3 regions of the Streptomyces sp. NBC_01077 genome follow, and region 3 is predicted to be linked to each of the others. Evidence: riboswitches for the same ligand, from Rfam matches in the RefSeq annotation. Region 3 holds a riboswitch; each other region holds the start of a gene.
What was found. Region 3 has a riboswitch for cyclic di-AMP ahead of OG462_RS32110 (M23 family metallopeptidase). Riboswitches for the same ligand answer to the same signal wherever they lie in the genome.
Positions count from the first base shown of each region.

Region 1: another riboswitch for cyclic di-AMP. It lies ahead of OG462_RS23545 (M23 family metallopeptidase); the one in region 3 lies ahead of OG462_RS32110 (M23 family metallopeptidase).
Region 2: another riboswitch for cyclic di-AMP. It lies ahead of OG462_RS35555 (peptidoglycan DD-metalloendopeptidase family protein); the one in region 3 lies ahead of OG462_RS32110 (M23 family metallopeptidase).

Region 1 is NZ_CP108669.1:5,213,136-5,220,885, reverse strand. Features, by position in the region: gene OG462_RS23560 (PrsW family intramembrane metalloprotease) at 1-288, shown strand, start outside; gene OG462_RS23555 (peptidoglycan-binding domain-containing protein) at 390-803, shown strand; gene OG462_RS23550 (aldo/keto reductase) at 859-1,806, opposite strand; gene OG462_RS23545 (M23 family metallopeptidase) at 1,957-3,114, opposite strand; cyclic di-AMP (ydaO/yuaA leader) riboswitch at 3,126-3,271, opposite strand; gene OG462_RS23540 (PP2C family protein-serine/threonine phosphatase) at 3,473-4,678, opposite strand; gene OG462_RS23535 (MFS transporter) at 4,874-6,097, opposite strand; gene OG462_RS23530 (PLP-dependent cysteine synthase family protein) at 6,094-7,134, opposite strand; gene OG462_RS23525 (hypothetical protein) at 7,200-7,580, opposite strand.
Region 2 is NZ_CP108669.1:7,878,647-7,886,396, reverse strand. Features, by position in the region: gene OG462_RS35580 (STM4014 family protein) at 1-715, shown strand, start outside; gene OG462_RS35575 (STM4013/SEN3800 family hydrolase) at 727-1,548, shown strand; gene OG462_RS35570 (STM4012 family radical SAM protein) at 1,545-2,882, shown strand; gene OG462_RS35565 (STM4011 family radical SAM protein) at 2,964-3,842, shown strand; gene OG462_RS35560 (SGNH/GDSL hydrolase family protein) at 3,829-4,623, opposite strand; gene OG462_RS35555 (peptidoglycan DD-metalloendopeptidase family protein) at 4,787-5,767, opposite strand; cyclic di-AMP (ydaO/yuaA leader) riboswitch at 5,772-5,959, opposite strand; gene OG462_RS35550 (tyrosine-protein phosphatase) at 6,321-7,142, shown strand; gene OG462_RS35545 (DUF6126 family protein) at 7,150-7,305, opposite strand; gene OG462_RS35540 (helix-turn-helix domain-containing protein) at 7,340-7,750, opposite strand, start outside.
Region 3 is NZ_CP108669.1:7,077,312-7,085,061, reverse strand. Features, by position in the region: gene OG462_RS32125 (GNAT family N-acetyltransferase) at 1-555, opposite strand, end outside; gene OG462_RS32120 (HPr family phosphocarrier protein) at 775-1,056, shown strand; gene OG462_RS32115 (GntR family transcriptional regulator) at 1,200-1,883, opposite strand; gene OG462_RS32110 (M23 family metallopeptidase) at 2,095-2,865, opposite strand; cyclic di-AMP (ydaO/yuaA leader) riboswitch at 2,878-3,043, opposite strand; gene OG462_RS32105 (M16 family metallopeptidase) at 3,244-4,611, opposite strand; gene OG462_RS32100 (M16 family metallopeptidase) at 4,638-5,984, opposite strand; gene OG462_RS32095 (DNA topoisomerase (ATP-hydrolyzing) subunit A) at 6,166-7,750, shown strand, end outside.

The DNA of each region.
Region 1 (7,750 bases), 1.9 Mb from region 3:
CGCCAGCTGGCCCGCTCCTTCGCCGCCCGTACGTACGGGCCGACGGCCGCGCGCGCCGTCGGCGAGTACGAGTCCTTCGCGACGACCCTGGCGTTCCTGCGGGACCGGGCCCGGCGCGGTACGGCCGGGGCCGACTTCCCGGCCCGGGAGCAGGAGCTGCTCCACCACCTGTGGCAGCGCAGGGCGGTGGCCTCGCCGGCCCTCACGTACGCGGCGCGGGCGACGGGCAAGGTGTGGGCGCCGCCGCAGTACTTGGACTACGACGGCTTCAACCCGTACCGGAGCTGATCGGGACGGTCCCGGGACGTCTCATGGGCCATGGGACAGCCGCACGAGCCTCGAACGCACGTAGCGTCACTCTCGAAGATCATCCGAGAACGGAGACATACGTGCTCAAGAAGATCGCGGCCAAGGCGGGCCTGGCACTCGGTGTGGCGGCCCTGGTCGTCGGGGGAACGAGCGGCCCGGCGGCGGCCGTCGAGGGTGCCGGATACGTCGGCTACGGGTACTCCACCAGCGGCTCGAACGTCTGGTGCGCCCAGCACCTGGTCAACGACATCGCCAGGAAGTACGGCCGCGCTGAGATCGCCGAGGACGGCCAGTGGGGACCGGCGACCAAGGCCCAGATCGTCTGGCTCCAGGACCGCCTCGGCCTGAAGCCGGACGGGATCGTCGGCCCTCTGACGGGCAACTGGCTGCTCTACTCGGGTGACCAGTACTACGGCAGCCCGAACGGCTACTGCTTCTGGTACCTGCCCAGCGACGGTCTCGCCGGCATGTACACCCCCACCCACCTGACCTGATCCGGGTGTGGCGACGCCCCCGGTCCGGCAGCCGCCGGACCGGGGGCGTCGTCGCTCAGACCGAGGCGGCCTCCGTGAGGAGCGTCAGCTCGGCCTGCGTGAGCGTGAGCTCGGCCGCCGCGACGAGTGCCGGGACCTGCTCGACCGTACGCGCCGAGGCGATCGGCGCCGCGACGGTCGGGCGGGAGGCGAGCCAGGCGAGGGCGACGGTGGCGAGTTCCGCCCCGTGCGCCTCGGCGACCGTGTCGAGCGCGGAGAGCACGGCCCGGCCCCGCTCGGTTTCCAGGTGCCCGCCGGCTCCGGCCGCGCGGGCGCTGTCCACGGTGGTGCCCGGGCGGTACTTGCCGGTGAGGAAGCCGGAGGCGAGGCCGTAGTACGGGACGGCGGAGAGCCCGGCCCGCTCGACGGTCTCCAGGAGCGGGCCCTCGTAGGTGTCGCGGGAGACCAGGTTGTAGTGCGGCTGGAGGGCCACGTAACGGGCGAGGCCCTCGGTCTCGGCGAAGTCGAGGGAGGCGCGCAGCCGCTCCGGGGAGATGTTGGAGGCGGCGACGGCCCGCACCGTGCCGTCCTTCACGAGCTGGTCGAGGGCGGTGACGATCTCCTCGACGGGGACCGACTCGTCGTCGAAGTGCGTGTAGTAGAGGTCGATGTAGTCGGTGCCGAGGCGGCGCAGCGACTCTTCCGCGGCCGCCTTGATGGTGGTGGCGGACAGCCCCTTGAAGTGGGGGTGGGCGCCGACCTTGGTGGCGACGACGACATCAGAGCGGTTGCCGCGAGAGGCGAGCCAGCGGCCGATGACGGTCTCGGACTCGCCGCCCTCGTTGCCCTCGGCCCAGGCGGAGTAGACGTCGGCGGAGTCGACGAAGTTGCCGCCGGCGGCGGTGTAGGCGTCGAGGACGGCGAAGGACTGGGCCTCATCGGCGGTCCAGCCGAAGACGTTGCCGCCCAGGGCGAGCGGGAAGACGTGCAGATCGGAGGAGCCCAGCGGGCGGAGGGAGGTCATGATCGACACAACCCTCCGGGCCGCCTGGCCTATTCCGTACCGCGTGACGGGCGTGCCCGGTGTGACGGGCACCCGGGCGTTGCAGGCGTGCCCGGCGAGACAGGCACCCCGGCGTTGCAGGCGTTCCCGGTGTGACGGGCGTGCCCGGTGTTACAGGCTCAGGCCCTTGGAGCGGAGCCACTCCGCCGGGTCGAGGCCGGAGCCGCCGGGCGTGTGCACCTCCATGTGGAGGTGGGCACCGGTGACGTTGCCGGTGGCGCCGACGCGGCCGATCGTCTCGCCGGTGCCCACGGTCTGGCCCGCGGCGACCGTCATGGACGACATGTGGGCGTACCAGACCTCGGTGCCGTCCTCCAGCTCCAGGACGACCCGGTAGCCGTACGAGCCGGACCAGCCCGCCGACTTGACGGTGCCGCCGTGGACCGCCTTGAGCGGGGTGCCGGTGGGAGCGGCGAAGTCGAGGCCGGTGTGGTAGCCGGAGGACCACATCGAGCCGGACTGCATGTAGGTGGCGCTGAGGCTGTACGAGGAGAGCGGCAGCGAGTAGCTCGCGGCGAGCTTGGCGAGGCGCTCGGCCTCTGCCGCCGCCTCGGCCTTCGCCTTGGCCTCGGCCTCCGCCTTCGCCTTGGCTTCCGCCTCGGCCTTGGCCTTCGCCTCGGCGGCCGCCTTCTCCGCCGCGTCGGCCTTGGCCGCGGCCTCCGCGGCCGCCTTCTCGGCGGCCGCCTTCTCCGCCGCGGCCTTGTCGGCGGCGTCGGCGGAGGCCTGCTGCTGCTCGGCCTGCTGGAGGATGCGGGCGCGCAGCGCCTCGCCCGCGTCGCCGGCGCCGGTCGCGACCATGGTGGCCCGGCCGTCCTGGCCGTTCAGGACCGCCTGCTCGACCTGGGTGTTCGTGCCCTGCTCGTCGTCGAGCACGGCGTACGTCTCGACGGTGAGCGGGTTCGGGTTGGCGCGGGCCGCGCTGACCGTCTCCTGGTGCTCCTCGGGGAGGAGGTCGCCGACGCCGGGGAGGTCGTGGGCGTCCGGCAGGTTGAGGTCCGGGAGGTCGGGGAGCGATATCGCGACCGGGGGCCTCTCCTGCGCGGTGGCGAGGCCGCCCGCGCCGACGGCGGCGATCACACCGACGCCGAGGACGGTGGAGGAACGGGCGAAGTTGGAGCGCTGCTTGACGACACGGTGCCGGCCGCCGGAGCGGCTCTCGGCGCGGAGGGAGCCCTCGGTGGGGTTCCACTCGGTGTCCGGGGCGGCGGGACCCGCACCACCACCGAAGGCATCGAAGGGGGCTTCGGGTGCGGGAGTGTTGGACGCCACGAAGGCGCGCTCCTTTCCTTCCTTCTCGCCTACCGGGTTAGCTGACGGGTTCGGAGCAGGAAGGTCTCCTACGGGCTCGTCGCACAGGTGCGAAGGGCCCGATTCACCCCAAGTAGTGGTTCCCCGGTTCCTTTTCAGGATTCGGCGCGTGCGCACGGTGCCGCCTCTTGCGACGGCTGGGACGACCGCGCTGCGTTATCGAACGTTAATAGACAGGGGGTCCCGATTCCAAGCTGTTCCTCTTGATCATTCATTGAATTGATAGGGAATGGTCCGAGTTGACCCCCCTTCAACAAGGGGCGGCGAAACCCCGGCGATCTGACGTTATGTCAATTGTTATCGCAGTGACACCTCGCGACTACGGCCGGTGACCGGGCTCCGGCGGCACCACCGGCATCGTCCGGCGCCGCTCCGGCTGCCCCGTCGCGGGACGGCTCAGTGCGAGCAGTGCCATGTCGTCCGTCGACCCGCCCCCCGTGTGCAGCCGTACGTCGTCCACGAGCGCGTCGAGGAGTTCCTCGGGGCCCGGGAAGATCCGCCCCGCGAGCCGCTCCCCCGGGTCGTAGAAGACGCCCTCCGCGTTCCGCGCCTCCGAGAGGCCGTCGGTGTAGAACAGCAGCGTCGCGCCCGGCGGGTACGGCCGCGCCTCGGCCCGGTCCGGCCACGCCGCCAGATCGCCCATGCCGAGCGGCAGCGCCGGCTCGCCCGGCTCCAGCATGTCCAGGCGCCCGTCCCCGAACAGCATCAGCGGGGGCGGGTGCCCGCGGTTGACGACCCGTACGAAACCGTCGAAGGTGCCGCCGCCGTCACCGCGCGGGATCTCGGCGAGGACGGCCGTGGTGAACCCCTCGAAGGCGTCGAGCCCGGTCCGGCGGGTGCCCTCCCGGGCGAGGGCCCGTTCGAGGCGCTGCGCCACGCCCTCCAGACTCCGCTCCTGCTCGGCCGCCTCCCGGAACGCCCCGATGACGACGGCCACGGCCTCGACCGCGTCCATCCCCTTGCCCCGGACGTCGCCGACCACGAGGCGCACCCCGTAGGGGGTGTCCTGGACGGCGAACAGGTCGCCGCCGATGAACGCGTCCGCCTGCGCCGCCTCGTACCGTGCCGCGCACTGCAGCCCGCCGATCCGCTCGGCGGGCGTCGGCAGCACCGCCTTCTGCGCGGTCTCCGCGATGACCCGCGCGGAGGCGAGCCGCTCGCCGCTGCGGAGGACGACCCGGTTGATGAGCACGGCGAGCACGGCGACCGTGAGCACGGTCAGGAACTCGGTGAGCGACGGGATCTCGGTCGCAGTGCCGTTGTAGATGTGCAGCCCGACGGAGGCGAGGACGGCCGCGATCCCGGTGAGCAGCGTCGTGAGGGTGGAGAAGAACGGTGCCGCGATCAGCGGGGCGGCGGAGAACATCGGCGCCGCGCTGTACTTGGGCGGCGTCAGGACGTCGAAGACGACACCACCCACGATGATCAGCGGCGGCAGCGCCCGGATGAACCTCCGGGCGCCCCCGTACGGGCGACGGCGGTCGCCGCCCCGCCGCCCGCCGACCGCTCCTAGGGGGTGCCCCACCTGTGCTCTCCTGCCCGGTCCGTTCCGGCCGCGGACCGTACCGCGCCCTCCCAGGGTGGCCGCCGCCGTACCGGGCGGCGACTCCCACGGGGCCGACTGGCGTACGGACGCGGGCGGGGCGGGCACGCACGGGGCGGGGCCAGGCCAGGCGCGCGCCGGACCCGGCCACGCGCGCGTGGAGGGGCCGTGGCCGGCTCAGTCCGTGCCCGCCCCCTCCGCCAGCCGCCCGCCCCTCGCCAGGAGAGCCATGGCCGCCGCACACACGAGCCCCACCGCGCACAGCGCCAGCCACGGCGCCGCCGACCACCCGGTCACGTCGAGCAGCGCGCCCGTCCCGAGATTCCCGAGGGTGATCCCGATCCCGCACACGGTGTTGTAGAGCCCGTAGTGGGTGGCCACCCAGCGCCCCCGGGACAGGGCGACGACGGTGTCCATCTCGTACGGGTAGAGCACCGCGTTCGCGACGGCCAGGACCGCCGCGCACAGCAGCAGCCCCACCAGGCCCCGGCCCAGGGCGGCCGGGAGCAGGAAGGCCCCGCCCATCAGGGCGAGCCCCAGGACCAGACACCGCTCCCGGCTCAGCCGCCGCCTGCACCAGGCGGTGATCCGCAGCTGCGCGGCGAGCGCGACCAGCGCGGAGACGACGAAGAGCGCCGTCGTGGGCCCCGTACCGCCGGCGGCGAGCGGCAGCGCCAGATAGACCTGGAAGGACAGCACGTACGAGCCGGTCATCGCGAGCGAGAAGAGCCAGAAGGTGCGGTGGGAGAGCACCGTACGGAACTGCCCCCGCTCCGCCCCGTCCCGCGCCCGCGTCCCACCCCGTACGGGCATGTACCTGAGCTGTACGAGGGTCAGCCCGGCGAACAGCACCGCCGCCACCACACACGTCAGCCGGAACGACACCCCCGTCAGGGCCACCCCGACGAGCGGCCCGAGCAGGATGCCCGCCTGGTAATAGACGTTGAACAGGGCGAAGGCCTCGACCCGGCGCTCCTCCCCCGCCTCCGCCGCGAGACAGGCCCGGACGGCGGGGTTGAAGAGCGCCCCCGCGAGCCCGGTCGCGAGCGAGGCGGCGATCAGCATCGGCAGCGACTGCGCGAACGCCAGCGCCCCGAAGCCGACCGTCCGCAGCGCGCAGCCCGCCACGATGAGCGGCTTGAAGCCGAGCCGGTCGGCGAGCGCCCCGCCGACGAGGAACATGCCCTGCTGGGAGAGGTTCCGGGCGCCGAGCACCAGCCCGACGGCCCAGGCCGCCATCCCGAGCCCGTCCGCGAGGTGCGCGGCAAGGTACGGCATGAGCATGTAGAAGCCGAGGTTGATGGTGAGCTGGTTGAGGAAGAGGAGCCGGACGGCCGGTTCGAAGGTGCGGCTCTGCTTCCAGACCCCGCCCCGGGGAGCCGCCGCGGTGGTGGCGCTCAACGGACCCGCCCCGCCCGCTCCATGACCTTGCGGGTCCAGCCGTCGACGGGCGCGCCGTCCTCGTACCCGGCCGGATCCTCCCGTACGGGTCCGTCGAGGAGACCGTGGGCCGCGCAGAACTCGTCGTTGAAGACGGTGTCGAAGTACCGCTGCGGCCCGTCGGGGAAGACGGCCGCGATGCGGGTCCCGCGCGGCCGGGTGCGGGCCAGCCACCCGGCGACCAGCGCGACCGCGCCCACGCTCCAGCCGCCCGTGGCGAACTGACGCGAGGCCAGGCGGCGGGCCGCCCGTACCGCCTCCGCGGGACCCACCCAGTGGATCTCGTCGAAGGCGTCGTGGTCCACGTTGCCCGGGTGGATGGAGGAGCCGAGGCCGCGCATCAGCCGCTCCCCGGCGGGCAGGCCGAAGACGGTGGAGCCGACGGAGTCCACGCCGACGAGTTCGAGCGCGGGGCTGCTGGTGGCGCGCAGGGCCCGGGAGATCCCGGCCGAGTGGCCGCCGGTGCCGACCGCGCAGACGAGGACGTCGATCCGGTCGAGCTGCCCGGACAGTTCGGCGGCGAGCCCCGCGTACGCGTCGGGGTTGTCGGGGTTCCCGTACTGGTTGGGCCACCAGGCCCCGTCGAGGCTCACGAGCAGCTCGGCGACCCGGTCCATCCGGGCCTGCTGCCAGCCGCCCTGCGGGCTCGGCTCCCGTACGACATGGACCCGGGCGCCGTGGGCGACGAGCATCCTTTCGACGATCGGCTCCAGACCGGGGTCGGTGACGACGTGCACGGGATGCCCGTGGAGAACTCCGGCGAGGGCGAGACCCAGGCCGAGGGTCCCGGAGGTCGACTCGACGATCGGGGCGCCGGGCCGCAGTTCACCGCGCCGGCGGGCCTGTTCGACCATGTAGAGGGCGGCGCGGTCCTTGATACCGCCGAAGTTGAAGCCTTCGAGCTTGGCCCAGTAGCCGTCGTCCGTGCGGAGGACGGGTGTGTTGCCGACGGTCTGCTCGGCGACGGGCAGCAGGCTGCCGGACAGCAGGTTGTTCATGGGTGGGACACGTCCTTGGGGTGGTACGCGGAAGGGGACCTGGTCACGCGAGGGCGAGACCCGGTTCAGTTCCGGTCCACTCCGAGGGCGATGAGCAGCCGGCCCGGCTCGGGGCCGGGTCCCGCCCTGCCCCGGACACAGCGCGCGCGGGGATCGGTGCGGAGGTCCGCCGCGTACGGCAGGAGTACGGCTCCGCCGGCGTCCGGCGCGGCGAGGGGCGCGGCGGCGGCCTGCGCGGGGAGGTGGATGTCGAAGGACCACGCCTCCCCGGACCGCTCGCAGCCGTGCGGCAGCGCGGGGGCGGAGACGACGGTCGCGGAGCCCGGCGGCGGCAGCACGTGCCCGTGCGAGCCGTGGCAGACGCTGACGAGGAGGGCGAGGAGCGCGAGCAGGACGAGGACGGCGGGCGCCCGCCGTCGTACGTCGCTCACACGCTCGTCACTCATGGTGCGCGTGACATTACGGTGGGGCAGTGCGCGCCTGCAAAGAGGCGGGCACGGTTTTGGCCACCGTTTACTTCCGACTACTCCTGCCTTCCTGCCCTCCCGGTGTGGCTGGGCCCTTCACTCGGCGCGTGAGCGCTTGCGTGGGCGGGGCCGAGCAATCGGGTTGGCGG
Region 2 (7,750 bases), 800 kb from region 3:
CTCCGCCTCGGGAGTACTCGCGGTCGAGTCGAACGGCGCGGGCCGGGTCCAGGCCACCACGTCGGTGGAGCGGGCCCCCGACGGACGGCTCTTCAACTCCCTGCGGGTACGGCGCTACACGAGTGAGCGCGAGGTCGCCGCGATCGTCGACGCGCTCGCCCCCGACGGCCTGCACGTCGAGCGCTGGCTGCCCAAGGCCGCCCAGGGCGGCCGGTCGGCCGACGTGCGGGTGGTGGTGATCGACGGGCGGGCCACCCACGCGGTGCTCCGCACCAGCCGCTCCCCCATGACCAATCTGCATCTGGGCGGGACCAGGGGCGATCTGGACGCGGCCCGGGCCGCGATCGCCGCGGCCGGCGCTCGGTGGACGGACGCGCTCGACGTGTGCGAGCGGGCCGCCGCGGTCTTCCCCGGCACGCGGTGCGTGGGCGTGGACCTGCTCCCCGCCACGGGCTGGCGCCGCTTCGCCGTGGGCGAGGTCAACGCCTTCGGCGATCTGCTGCCGGGCCTCACGGGGCTGCCCGGCAGCGGAGCGGAGGGGCTCGACACGTACGCGGCGCAGGTCGCCGCCCAGTTCCCGGACCGTCACACCCAGCACCCCACCCGCACCACCCTCCTCCCCACCCCAACCCCCACCCCCGGCCCCGGCACCAGCACCAGCACCAGCACCAGCACCAGCACCAGCACCAGCACCACAGGAACGAGCACCGCGTGAACCAGCCCGACATGAACACGATCGTCGGGAGCCACGATCTGCTCCTGGTCACCCTCGACACGCTGCGGTACGACGTCGCGGTCGAACTCGCGGCCGCGGGCCGCATCCCGAACCTGGCCCGCCATCTCCCCGGCGGAGTCTGGGAGCGGCGCCACGCGCCCGGCAGCTTCACGTACGCCTCGCACCAGGCGATCTTCGCCGGTTTCCTGCCGACCCCGGCCTCCCCCGGCCCGCACCCGCGCCTGTTCGCGGCGCGCTTCGCGGGCAGCGAGACGACCGCAGACGGCACGTACGTCCATGACACGCCGGACTTCGTGTCCGCCCTCGCGGGCGAGGGCTACCGGACGGTCTGCGTCGGTGGTGTCGGCTTCTTCAACAGGCAGCCGCCGCTCGGCAGCGTGCTCCCCGACCTGTTCCAGGAGAGCCACTGGGAGCCCTCGTTCGGCGTCGCCTCTCCCACGTCCTTCGAGTCCCAGGTCGCCCGCGCCGAGGAGGTCGTCGCCGGTCTCCCGCACGAGCGGCGGCTCTTCCTCTTCGTCAACGTGTCCGCACTGCACCAGCCCAACTGGTTCCACCTGCCGGGCGCCACCCGCGAGACCGGTGACTCCCGGGCCACCCACGCGGCCGCCCTCGAGTACGTCGACCGGCACATCGGGCGGCTCTTCGCCGCGATGAGCGGCCGCCGTCCGTGTCTCGCGATCGTCTGCTCCGACCACGGCACCGCGTACGGGGAGGACGGCCACACCGGTCACCGGATCGGCCACGAGGTCGTGTGGACCGTCCCGTACGCGCAGTTCGAGCTCGCGGGCCCGGAGCGGGAGGCCGTGGCATGAGCGACAGCGCCACCCCGCGTCCGTACCGGAGCTACGTCTACGCCTACCCGCACAAGACGGCGTACCGGCCCCTCCCCGGCCCGGTGCCCTCCCTCGCCGCGCTCTGGCGGGACGAACCGAAGGACGCGCTCTCCCTCTATGCGCACATACCGTTCTGCGAGGTCCGCTGCGGCTTCTGCAACCTCTTCACCCGGATCGGCGCCCCCGACGAGCTGACCACCCGCTATCTCGACGCCCTCGACCGCCAGGCCGCCACCGTCCGCGAGGCCCTCGGCGACGAGGCCCCGGTGCGGTTCGCGACGGCGGCGTTCGGCGGCGGCACGCCCACCTTCCTCACCGCCGGCGAGCTGGAGCGGCTCTGCGACATCGCCGAGAAGCGGATGGGGGTGGATCTGCGGGCGGTGCCGCTCTCCGTGGAGACCTCGCCCGCGACGGCGACCGCCGACCGCCTCGTCCTGCTCGCCGAGCGGGGCGCGACCCGGCTCAGCATCGGGGTGCAGAGCTTCGTGGAGGCCGAGGCACGGGCGGCCGTCCGGCCCCAGCGCCGCGCCGACGTCGAGTCGGCCCTCGGCCGGATCCGGGACGCCGGCGTCCCCGTGCTCAACATCGACCTGATCTACGGGATCGACGGACAGACCGAGGAGTCCTGGCGTTACTCGCTCGACGCCGCCCTCGCCTGGCGCCCGGAGGAGCTGTACCTCTATCCGCTGTACGTCCGGCCGCTCACCGGCCTCGGCCGGATCTCCCCCGCCGCCGACCGGGAGTGGGACGAGCAGCGGCTGCGCCTCTACCGGTACGGCCGGGACCATCTCCTCGCGCACGGCTACGAGCAGGTGTCGATGCGGATGTTCCGGCGGACGGACGCCGCACCGCTCGGCCCCGACGACTACGCCTGCCAGACGGACGGGATGATCGGCCTGGGCTGCGGGGCCCGCTCGTACACCTCGGCCCTGCACTACTCGTTCGACTACGCGGTCGACATGCGGGAGATCCGCACGATCATCGACGCCTACACGGAGACCGCGGACTTCTCGACGGCCGAGGTCGGCCGGTGGGTCGACGCCGGGGAGGCCCGCCGCCGCCATCTGCTCCAGTCGCTGCTTCAGGCCGAGGGCATGCCGCTCGCGGGGTACGAGGAGCGGTTCGGTGCCTCGCCGTTCGCGGACTTCCCGGCGGAACTGGGCCGGTTCGAGGCGTTCGGGTGGCTGGACGAGGAGGCGCCGGCCGGGCTGCTCCGGCTGTCCCCGGAGGGCCTCGCCCACTCGGACGGCCTCGGCCCGGAGCTGTTCTCCCCCTCGGTGCGGGCCGCGATGGCCGCGTACGAGCCGAAGTAGGGGGCGGCCATGGACCTCACACCGTCGCCGATCCCGGGTACGGGCACCGACCTGGCACCGTCACCGATCCCGGTCCCGGGCATGGACCTGACGCTGCTCTACCGCGGGCCGCTCTCCTCCTGCGACTTCGACTGTCCGTACTGCCCCTTCGCCAAGCGCCGGGACAGCCGGGAACAGCTGCGCGCGGACCGGGCCGCACTGGAGCGGTTCACCGGCTGGGCCACCGGGCAGACCGAGGACCGGCTGCGCATCCTCTTCACCCCGTGGGGCGAGGGCCTGGTCCGCTCCTGGTACCGGCGGGCGCTCGTCGAGCTGTCGCGGCTCCCGCACGTCGAGCGGGTGGCGATCCAGACCAATCTGAGCTGCCGGACCGAATGGCTGGCGGACGCGGACCCGGAGAGCGTGGCGCTCTGGTGCACGTACCACCCGGGGCAGACACCGTACGAGCGCTTCCTCGCCAAGTGCGGGGAGCTGGCGGAGCGGGGCATCCGCTTCAGTGTCGGCGTCGTCGGGCTCCCCGAGCACACGGAGCACGCCCGTCGGCTGCGGGCCGCGCTGCCGCCGCACGTCTACCTCTGGGTGAACGCGGCGGAGGGCCACTCGTACACCGACGCGGAGGCCGCGGGGTGGACGCGGATCGACCCGCTCTTCCCGTACAGCCGTCATCCGCACCGCTCGGCGGGGCTGCCCTGCCGGACCGGGGAGTCGGTGATCTCGGTGGACGGCGAGGGGACGGTACGGCGCTGCCATTTCGTCAAGGCCGAGCTGGGGAATCTGTACGACGGCTCGTACCGCGCCGCCCTGCGCCCCCGGGCCTGCCCCCTCGCCGTCTGCGACTGCCACATCGGCTACGTCCATCTGGAGACGCTGCCGCTGTACGACGTGTTCGCCGGCGGGATCCTGGAGCGGATCCCCGCCGGCGTGCACCCGCCTGCGGTCCCCGGAACTACAGGGGCATGAGGTCGGGGCGCTTCGCCTCGACGTGGTCGCCGGAGCTCTCGCCGCGCAGCCGGCGGCCGATCCAGGGCACGAGGTACTCCCTGGCCCAGTGGATGTCGTCGCGGCGCACCTCGAGCGTGCCGCGCGGGGGTACCGGCGGCCACGCCTGGTCCGGGTCGGCCGGCACCGGCATGCCGAGGACCTGGGCGGCGCGCAGGGCGACCCGGGTGTGGCCGTCGGACGAGAGGTGCAGCCGGTCGTCGTCCCAGGCGCGCCGGTCCTGCACGGACTTCAGGGACCAGAGGTCGAGGACCGGACAGCCGTAGCGGTCCGCGATGGCCCGGACGTGCCCGTTGTACGTGGCGATCTTGCCGCGCAGGTGCTTGAGGAGCGTGACGCCGCGCGTGTCGAAGCCGGTGGTCACCATGACGGTGCCGACGGCGGAGGTCAGTTCGGCGACGGCGCGCTCGAAGCGCTCGGCGACGTCGTCGGGGTCCGTGCCGGGGCGGATGATGTCGTTTCCGCCGGCGCAGAAGGTCACCAGGTCGGGGGCGAGTTCCTTCGCCCGGGGGACCTGTTCCGCCACGATCTGGTCGAGGAGGCGCCCGCGTACGGCCAGGTTGGCGTAGCGGAAGGCGTCGTGCTCCGGCAGCTGGTCGGCGAGCAGCACCGCGAAGCGGTCCGCCCAGCCCACGTACGTCCCGTCGGGCCCGGGGTCTCCGACGCCCTCGGTGAAGCTGTCACCGATCGCCGCGTACGACCCGAATGCGTTCTTGTCTCTTGATCTCGAATCGTCTGCCACGGGAGCACATCCTTCCCTTTCGGATGTGACCTACGCGACCGTAAGGAGGGGTTGACGCCGGGTGACATATGCCACCGATAAAGAATTTGCCAAGCCGGAATAGACGGGGAACACGCCGGAGGCCCGGCACGCGTGTGCCGGGCCTCCGAGTGACGACGGGGCGTCAGATGTTCACACCGTGCTGACGCAGGGCGGAGATCGGGTCGATGTCGGAGCCGTACTCCGGCCCGGTACGCATCTCGAAGTGCAGGTGCGGGCCGGTGACGTTGCCGGTCGCGCCGGAGAGGCCGATCTGCTCGCCGCCGCTCACGGTCTGGCCGGCGGAGACGGAGATCGAGGAGAGGTGGGCGTACTGCGAGAAGGTGCCGTCGGCGTGCTGGATGACGACCTGGTTGCCGTACGCGCCGCCGTCGCCGGCGGAGTAGACGGTGCCGGGGCCGACCGCGACGATCGTGGTGCCGGTGGAGGCCATGAAGTCGACACCGGTGTGGTAGCCGGAGGACCACATGGAGCCGGCGGCGCGGTACGGGGTGGACATGCCGCCGCTGACCGGGGCGACCCAGCCGGAGGAGGAGGTCGCGCCGGCCGAGGAAGAGGAGCCGGACGACTGCGTGCTCGCGGCCGGGGCGGCGGAACGCTCGCTGCTTCGGGAGGCGCGCGAGGTGTCGCCGTTCTTCGCGGAGTCGCTCGAAGAGGCCTTCGCGGAGCTCTTGGGAGCGGCGGCCTTGGGCGCGGCGGCCGGAGCGGTGCTCTTGGCGCCGAGGGTGAGCCTCATTCCGGGCAGGATGAGCGAGGGGTTCTCGCCGACGACCTGGCGGTTGTCCGCGTACAGCTTCTGCCAGCCACCGGTGAGGTGGTGCTCGGCGGCGATCTTCGACAGGTAGTCGCCCCGCACGACGGAGTACGTCTTCGGCGCGGCCTTGGCGGTGGTGGGCGCGGCCTCGGCGACGGCGGGGGCCTTCACCTGGGCGGCGGCGGTGACGGCCTGGCCGGGAGCGGCGGCCGGGGCGGCCTGCTCGGCGGCGTGGGCGCCGGTGGCACCGAGGAGCGGGAGGGCGACAACGGCGCCTCCCGTACCGGCGGCGACGATTCCGCGGGTCAGGGGGTTGCTCTTGGGACGGCGGTGCTTACCCTTCGCGGGCATGGCGAATTCCTCTCCGGCGCCTACGAGGTGAGCTGTCGGGTTCGGACTGGAGATGTCCGGCCGCGCTCTCACGCGGCTTCACCCCGAGCCGTCCTGCGTCGCGGGACCGGCGTACTTCCTGGGTCCCCCGCTCCTGCCACGCATGGGATGAGTGGAATTCCGGACGGTGGCAGGATTCGGCGGTCCGACCGGATTGACGGTGACGCTAGACGAGCCGGGTCGGCGCGAACAAGCCAATGATTTCTTCCGGCTTTCCCCGTACGGCCTTTCACCCGGAATTCCGGTCACCCTCCGTGGATGACGGACCTTCGATTTCCTTTTTCCGTACGGCAATTGCTCCGGCCCGTCGGCCACGATCCGTCACTTCTATGACCCTGCTCACGCGCCGGGTCTCATCTCGCCTGTAAACAGGGCGCGTTATACACAACGCCTCAAATTCGGACAGATCGCCCATTCCCGTCCAGGGGGGTGCGCCATCACGGCCTCACCTGGATGATTGCCCCTGGAACCGACCACGCGTCGGGTACCCGAACGTCGACCCCCAGGAGCATCCGTGACGCAGCAGCTGCCGCAGGTCCCGCCCACCGAAGCGAACGAACCCGAGCTGGCCGAGGTCCGCAACTTCCGGGACGTGGGCGGCCTGCCGACGACGGACGGGCGTGCCGTGCACCCCGGCCGCCTCTTCCGCAGCGGCCACCTCGCCCACGCCACCGAGGAGGACGTCGCCTTCCTCGACTCGCTCGGGCTGCACACCGTCTTCGACTTCCGGAACCTGGCCGACCGCAAGGTCGAGGGCCCGGACGTCGACCTTGCGGGTGTACGGAACGTGAACATACCGCTCAACGACCCGGCCGACGGCAAGGAGTTCTGGAAGCTCGTCCGCGACGGCGACATCGAGCAGCTGCGGGACATCCTCGGCGACGGCAAGGCCGCGACCCGAATGTCCGACTCGTACCGGAAAATGGTGGTCGAGCGGACCGGGGAGCACAGCCGGATCCTGCACTCCCTGGCGGAGGACAGCCTCCCCGCCCTGATGCACTGCGCGGCCGGCAAGGACCGCGCCGGGCTCTCCATCGCGATCACCCTGCTGGCCCTCGGGGTCGAGCGGGAGGCGATCGAGGCCGACTACGTGAAGTCGAACGACCCGCACCGCCGCTACAAGGTGCGCCGCAGCTCCACCGCCCCGGACGCGATGTCGCCCGAGGTGATGGAGCTGCTGAGCCCGCTGTTCGACGCGCGGGTGGAGTATCTGCGGGGCGCCTTCGAGACGATCGAGGCGACCTGGGGCTCGGTGGACACCTACCTCGCGGAGGGCCTGAAGCTCTCCCCGGAGACCCTCGCGCGCCTGCGGGAGCGCCTCCTCACGGAGGCGTGACCAGGACCTACTGGTTCTGCCCGCCCAGCATGAAGAGCAGGTAGAGGAAGCCGGCGAAGAGGTGCCCGGCGATCAGATAGGCGAAGAGGCGCAGGACGAGACCCTTGGGGAACTTGCCCTCGCCTCGCTCTTCGCCGGTGACAGGTCGTGACTTCTCGGACATCTCGGTCCTTTTCTGTCGAAGGAAGTACGCGGGATCAGCGCCGATGCGGAGTTCCGTCGCCGAGGCACAGCTCGGCCGCGGGACTCTGCATCAGGGTGTGGACGAAGAGCAGCTCGGCCCCGCCCGGGGTCGCCGCCCCGATCCGGTGCGGGGTCAGCGAGTCGAAGTGCGCGCTGTCCCCTGGATCGAGGATGTGCACGGCCTCGCCGAGTGCGAGCCGCACCCGGCCCTCCAGGACGTGGATCCACTCCTCACCCGGGTGGACGCGCACGATGTCGGCCCGGGTGGCGTACGGCACATGCACCCGCAGGCACTGCAGGGCGCGCCCGGCGCCGCCCAGCTGGCGGTAGATCCAGCCGTCGGCCTCGACGGGTTCGGAGCGGCCGGCCCGGACGACGGGGTCGCGCTCGGGCAGTGTCTCGCCGAGGAGCTCGGAGACCGTCGT
Region 3 (7,750 bases):
CTTGATCATCTTGGTGTTGGCGGGGAGGACCTCGGCGGCGAAGCGCCGGATGTCCCGCTCGCGCGCGACCGCCGCGATGTGTTCGAGCAGGGCGGAGGCGACTCCGCGTCCCTGGTGGGCGTCCTGGACGAGGAAGGCGACCTCGGCCTCGTCGGCCGGGGCGGAGGCGGGCAGGCCGCGGTCGTTGATGCGGTCGTACCGCACGGTGGCGATGAACTCGCCGCCCACGGTCGCCGCGAGCCCGACCCGGTCCACGAAGTCGTGGTGGGTGAAGCGGTGCACGTCCTTGGCGGAGAGCCGCGGGTAGGGGGCGAAGAAGCGGTAGTACTTCGACTCGTCCGAGACCTGCTCGTAGAAGCTGACGAGGCGGTCGGCGTCGTCGGCGATGATGGGCCGGATGCGTGCGGTGCCGCCGTCGCGGAGCACCACGTCCGCTTCCCAGTGGTCGGGGTAGTCGTGGTCCGGCGACCGGCCGGGCGACCGGTCCGGCGACTCCGGACGCGCCGGTGGTGCCGGTTGGTCCGCCGCTTCCGACTGCTCCGACGCGCTCTCCATGGGGCCAGCCTACGGCCGCGGCACAGTGGCGGCACCGGTCGCGACACGGCGGTGACACCGCTCGCGCGGCGGGTGTGCGCCGTGCAAGGTAGGGAGCACGCCGGGCACGGCGAGGGAGGGCCGAAAGGCGGTCCGATCCGGGCCGAAGGTCGGCACGAGCACGGAGCATCCCGTGAGAGACTGGTCTAGACAACCCCTTAAAACTTGAAGGGCAACACCATGGCTGAGCGCCGCGTCAACGTCGGCTGGGCCGAGGGCCTGCACGCCCGCCCCGCGTCCATCTTCGTCCGTGCCGCCACGGCTTCCGGCGTTCCGGTGACGATCGCCAAGTCCGACGGCTCCCCCGTGAACGCCGCCTCCATGCTCGCGGTGCTCGGCCTGGGCGCGCAGGGCGGCGAGGAGATCGTCCTCGCTTCGGAGGCCGACGGCGCCGAGGCCGCTCTGGACCGTCTGGCGAAGCTGGTCGCCGAGGGTCTCGACGAGCTCCCCGAGACCGTCTGATCCGGGTCACCCCACCCCGTACGACGAAAGGCCGTGCCTGCCGGAATTCCGGCGATCACGGCCTTTCGCTTTCCACCGCCCCGATTTTCGAGCAGCACAAAACATGGGCGTCGAATTCCTATTCCATGTATACGATGCGCGCGTTAATTCCGGGCACTCGCCGTGTTGACTGCATGTTGCGAAACCCTCACACGGCCGCGCTCCGGCCTTTTGAGTCGGTGCAGCGACTGCGAGCGCTCCGCGTGCAGCGCGGTCAGCGCCCGCGCCCGCTCGGCATCACCGCGCGCCACGGCGTCCACGATCGCGCCGTGCTCGGCCCAGGCCTCCGCCGGCCGTTCGGGCTGATCGACCGCGTACATCCAGGCGATCTTGTGCCGCAGCTGGGTCAGGAGCGCCGTCAGGGCCGGGCTGCCGGAGGCCTGTGCGAGCGTCTCGTGGAACCAGCCGCCGAGTGAGCGCAGATCCTCGCCCTGGCCACGCCTGGCCCGCTCCTGGCCCAGCCTGACGAGGCCGCGCAGCACCTTGAGATGGGCCTCCGTGCGCCGCTGGGCCGCGCGGGCGGCCCCCAGCGGTTCGAGCAGCGCCCGCATGTCGAGCAGATCCGCCGCCTCCTGCTCGGTGGGCTCGGCGACATGCGCGCCGGCGTGGCGGCGGGTGACGACGAAGCCCTCGGACTCCAGGGTGCGCAGGGCCTCGCGGACCGGGACGCGGGAGACCCCGTACCGCCGGGCGAGCTGTTCCTCCGTCAGCCGGCTGCCCCGCTCGAAGACGCCGGAGACGATGTCGTCCCGGATCGCCGTGCATACCGAGTGCGCGGGAATGCGCATGTCCGACCTCCGCCTTGGTCTGCGCGAGTCAATTCGAGCGGCGCCTGTTCTGCGCCCGATCTGCGACTCTATTGCAGCGCGCCGGAATTTCCGATGCCCCAGCGGAATGTGAATGTCCTGCGGCCGACGAAAAGCCCCGGCTCAGTACGAGCCGGGGCTTTTGCGATGCGGGTGCGGCGGGATCGCCGACGGTGCGCGAGTGCGTTCCGGGTCAGACGTTGACGCCGCGGGCGCGCAGGTACGAGACCGGGTTGATGTCGGAGCCGTACTCGGAGGTCGTACGCGCCTCGAAGTGGAGGTGCGGGCCGGTCGAGTTGCCGGTCGAGCCCGAGATGCCTATCCGCTCGCCCGGCTCGACGCCCTGGCCGACGTAGACGCCGATGGAGGAGAGGTGACCGTACTGGGTGTACGTGCCGTCGTTCATCCGGATGACGATGTTGTTGCCGTACGCGCCGCCCCAGCCGGCCTCGACGACGGTGCCGGAGCCGACGGAGACGACGCTGCTGCCGTAGGCGGCGTGGAAGTCGATGCCGGAGTGGCTGCCGGAGGACCAGAGCGAGCCGCCGGTCTTGTAGCCGGTGGACACGTACGTGCCCTCGACGGGCAGCTGGAAGGAGTTCAGGCGGCGGCGCTCGGCCTCACGGGCGGCGCGCTGCTCGGCCTCGCGGATCTCCTTGGCGCGGGCCTCGGCCTTGCGCTTCGCCTCGGCCTTGGCCTTCGCCTTGGCGGCGACCTCGAAGGCCTCCTGCTCCTGGGCGGCGGCCTGGGCGTCGATCCGGTCGGCGAGGGAGTCCTCGGTGATCACCTGGGTGAGGCCGGTGTCCTCGACGGAGCGGGGCTCCGCGTCGGCGGCGAGCGCCGGGGAGGCGAGGGTTCCGATGACGCCGGTGGTGGCGAGCGTCGCTACGCCGGCGATGCCCACGCTGCGGCGCGCCATCCGGCTCGGACCACGATGCTTCCCGGTGGCACGGGTGAACGCCATGTAGGGGCTGATCCTTTCCTTCCTTCTCGCCTACCGGGTTAGCTGACGGGTTCGGAGCAGGAAGGTCTCCTACGAGCCCCTCCGTACGAGACGAAGGCGCCCGATTCACCCCAGGGACTACGTGTGGGTCCCCGGCTCCCCAGGCTCGCGCCTGACGGGGACTCGGCGATGACTGTCCGATGCCGCGGCTGCGGCACGTGCAACTGACGAACAGCCGCACCGACGCTATGCGGATCGTCTTTCAATCACCAACCGGACACGCCTTTTGTAAGACATGCCACAGGGCATACGACCACCCTTGACCTCAATACGGACAAAGGGGAGGACCCCGACGAACGATGCCGTCGGGGCCCTCTTCTGCCGTGCCGGCGGCCTGAATCAGCCGGTCACGACGGTCACTTCACCGATGCCGAGCGCGCGCACCGGCTCCGCGATCTGCGCCGCGTCGCCCACGAGCACGGTGACGAGCCGGTCCACCGGGAAGGCGCTGACCACGGCCGCGGTCGCCTCGACCGTGCCGGTGTCGGCCAGCCGCGCGTACAACTGGGCCTGGTAGTCGTCCGGGAGGTGCTGCTCGACCTGGTCGGCGAGCGTCCCGGCGACGGAGGCCGCCGTCTCGTACTTGAGCGGCGCGACCCCCACCAGGTTCTGCACGGCCGTCTCGCGCTCGGCGTCCGTGAGGCCCTCCGCGGCCAGCGTCCGCAGCACCTTCCACAGGTCGTCAAGAGCCGGGCCGGTGTTGGGCGTGTCGATGGAACCGCTGATGGCGAGCATCGAGGCGCCGTTCCCCCGGCCGTCCGAGCGGAGCACCTGCCCGAAGGCCCGCACGCCGTACGTGTAGCCCTTCTCCTCGCGCAGGACCCGGTCGAGCCGCGAGGTGAGGGTGCCACCGAGGCAGTACGTGCCCAGGACCTGGGCCGGCCAGACGCTGTCGTGCCGGTCGGAGCCGACCCGGCCGATCAGCAACTGGGTCTGGACGGCGCCGGGACGGTCCACGATGACGACCCGTCCGGTGTCGTCGGCGGTGATCGGCGGCATCGGGAGCGGCTCGGCCGGCTCGCCGGTCCAGGCGCCCAGGGTCTCGGCGAGGACCTTGTCCAGGTCGACGCCGGTGAGGTCTCCGACGACCACGGCGGTGGCCGTGGCGGGCCGGACGTACGCCTCGTAGAAGGCGCGGACCGCGGCGGCGTCGATCGCCCCGACGGTCTCCTCGGTGCCCTGGCGCGGCCGGGACATCCGGGCCTCGGCCGGGAAGAGCTCCTTGGAGAGCTGCTTGGCGGCGCGGCGGGCCGGGTTGGCCGTCTCGTGCGGGATCTCGTCGAGACGGTTGCGCACCAGCCGCTCGACCTCGGTCTCGAGGAACGCCGGGGCGATCAGGGCCTCGGAGACGAGACCGAGCGCCTTGGGCAGCCGGGAGACGGGAACCTCCAGGGAGACCCGTACGCCCGGGTGGTCGGCGTGCGCGTCGAGCGTGGCGCCGCAGCGCTCCAGCTCGGCCGCGAACTCCTCGGCGGTGTGCTGGTCCGTGCCCTCGGAGAGCGCGCGGGCCATGATGGTGGCGACACCGTCGAGACCCGCGGGCTCGGCGTCCAGCGGGGCCGGCAGGAAGATCTCCACGGCCACGACCTGCTGGCCGGGGCGGTGACTGGTCAGCAGCGTCAGGCCGTTGTCCCGGATGCTTCGGTCCGGAGCCGGGAAGGCCCAGGGCCTGGCGACACCGGGCGTCGGCTGCGGGTGGAAGTCCATGCTCGTCAAAGACGCGGCAGCGTCGGTCACTGGTCCGCTCCCTCTTCGTCGTCGCTGTCGCTCTGTTCGGTCGCCAGGGGCTCGTAGACCAGCACCGCGCGGTTGTCGGGGCGCAGCGTGGCCGCGGCGACCTCCCGCACCTCGTCGGCGGTGATCGCCAGGACCCGGTCGACGGCCGTCAGCGCGAGCTGCGGGTCGCCGAACAGCACGGCGAACCGGCACAGTTCGTCGGCGCGGCCCGCGACGGTGCCGAGCCGGTCGAGCCACTCGCGCTCCAACTGGGCCTGCGCGCGCTCCATCTCCTCGGGCGTGGGGCCCTCGGCGGCGAACCGGGCGAGCTCCTCGTCGACGGCCGCCTCGATCTGCGGGACCTCGACGCCACCGGAGGTCTTGACGTCCAGCCAGCCGAGCGAGGGCGCGCCGGCGAGCCGCAGCAGGCCGAAGCCGGCGGCGACGGCCGTACGGTCCCGGCGCACCAGGCGGTTGTGCAGCCGGGAGGACTCGCCACCGCCGAGGACGGTCAGGGCCAGGTCGGCGGCGTCGCACGCGCGCGTGCCGTCGTGCGGCAGCCGGTAGGCGGCCATCAGCGCGCGGGCCGGGACCTCCTCCTCGACGACCTCACGCAGCTGCTCGCCGATGACCTCGGGCAGATCGCCGGGGCGCGGTGCGGGCTTGCCGTCGTGGCCGGGGATCGAACCGAAGTACTTCTCGACCCAGGCGAGGGTCTGCTCCGGGTCGATGTCGCCGACGACCGAAAGCACCGCGTTGTTCGGGGCGTAGTACGTGCGGAAGAAGTTCCGCGCGTCCTCCAGGGTGGCCGCGTCCAGGTCGGCCATGGAGCCGATCGGCGTGTGGTGGTACGGGTGGCCCTCCGGGTAGGCGAGGGCGGTCAGCTTCTCGAAGGCCGTGCCGTACGGCACGTTGTCGTAGCGCTGGCGGCGCTCGTTCTTGACGACGTCCCGCTGGTTCTCCATGGACTCGTCGTCCAGGGCGGCGAGCAGCGAGCCCATGCGGTCGGCCTCCAGCCAGAGCGCGAGCTCCAGCTGGTGCGTGGGCATGGTCTCGAAGTAGTTGGTGCGCTCGAAGCTCGTCGTGCCGTTGAGCGAACCGCCGGCCCCCTGCACGAGCTCGAAGTGCCCGTTCCCGTGGACCTGCTTCGAGCCCTGGAACATCAGGTGCTCGAAGAGGTGGGCGAGGCCCGTGCGGCCCGGGACCTCGTGACGCGAGCCGACGTCGTACCAGAGGCAGACCGCGGCGACCGGGGTCAGGTGATCCTCCGAGAGCACCACACGCAGGCCGTTCGCCAACCGGTGCTCGGTCGCTGTCAGGCCGCCGGAGCCGGCCTCGGCCGTGGCCGTGTGACCCATGGGCATGTACGTCCCTTCGATCGCGATATGAAAAAGTCCTGCCACTGTATGCAAGCGCGCCGACACCTGGCGAAGTTCCCGCCCCTCGGAGATGTCCCTCTTCCGGGTCGCGGTCGGCGTTGTCGGTGGCACGGTCCACAATGGTCCGCGTCAGATCAACCTTGTTGGTGAAGGAGCCGCAGCCGCGATGGCCCGCCGCAGCACGAAGACACCGCCGCCGGACGACACGTTCGAGGAGCGAATCCTCGACATCGACGTCGTCGACGAGATGCAGGGCTCCTTCCTCGAGTACGCGTACTCGGTGATCTACTCGCGTGCCCTTCCGGACGCCCGCGACGGCATGAAGCCCGTCCAGCGCCGCATCGTCTACCAGATGGGCGAGATGGGGCTGCGCCCCGACCGCGGCTTCGTCAAGTGCGCCCGTGTCGTGGGCGAGGTGATGGGCAAGCTCCACCCGCACGGCGACGCGTCGATCTACGACGCGATGGTCCGCATGGCGCAGCCGTTCTCCATGCGCCTGCCCCTGGTCGACGGCCACGGCAACTTCGGTTCCCTGGGCAACGACGACCCGCCGGCCGCCATGCGGTACACCGAGTCGAGGATGGCCCCGGCCGCCCTGCTCATGACCGAGTCCATCGACGAGGACACGGTCGACTTCTCGCCGAACTACGACGGCCAGGAGCAGGAGCCGGTGGCGCTGCCCGCCGCCTACCCGAACCTGCTGGTCAACGGCGCGTCGGGCATCGCGGTCGGCATGGCGACCAACATGCCCCCGCACAACCTCGGCGAGGTCATCGCGGCCGCCCGCCACCTGATCCGCCACCCGGCCGCCGACCTCGAGACGCTGATGCGTTTCGTGCCCGGCCCCGACCTGCCGACCGGCGGCCGGATCGTCGGCCTCTCCGGCATCAAGGACGCGTACGAGTCGGGCCGCGGCTCCTTCAAGATCCGCGCCACGACGAGCGTCGAGACGGTGACGGCGCGCCGCAAGGGCATCGTCGTGACGGAGCTGCCGTTCACGGTCGGCCCCGAGAAGGTCATCTCCAAGATCAAGGACCTGGTCGGTTCCAAGAAGCTCCAGGGCATCGCGGACGTCAAGGACCTCACCGACCGCAACCACGGGCTGCGCCTGGTCATCGAGATCAAGAACGGCTTCGTGCCGGAGGCGGTCCTGGAGCAGCTCTACAAGCTGACGCCGATGGAGGAGTCCTTCGGCATCAACAACGTGGCGCTGGTCGACGGCCAGCCGCTGACGCTCGGCCTCAAGGAGCTCCTGGAGGTCTACCTCGACCACCGTTTCGAGGTCGTCCGGCGCCGCTCCGAGTTCCGCCGCACCAAGAAGCGCGACCGGCTCCACCTGGTGGAGGGCCTGCTCGTCGCCCTGCTCGACATCGACGAGGTCATCCGGCTGATCCGGGAGAGCGAGAACTCGGCGCAGGCCAAGGAGCGGCTGATCGAGCGCTTCTCGCTGAGCGAGATCCAGACGCAGTACATCCTGGACACCCCGCTGCGCCGCCTCACCAAGTTCGACCGGATCGAGCTGGAGACCGAGCAGGACCGGCTCAACGGCGAGATCGACGAGCTGACCGGGATCCTGGACTCCGACGCGGAGCTGCGCAAGCTGGTCTCGGCGGAACTGGCCGGAGTCGCCAAGAAGTTCGCCACGGACCGGCGTACGGTCCTGCTGGAGTCGGCGGGCTCGCCCGTCGCGGCCGTCTCCCTGGAGGTCGCGGACGACCCGTGCCGCGTGCTGCTCTCCTCCACCGGGCTGC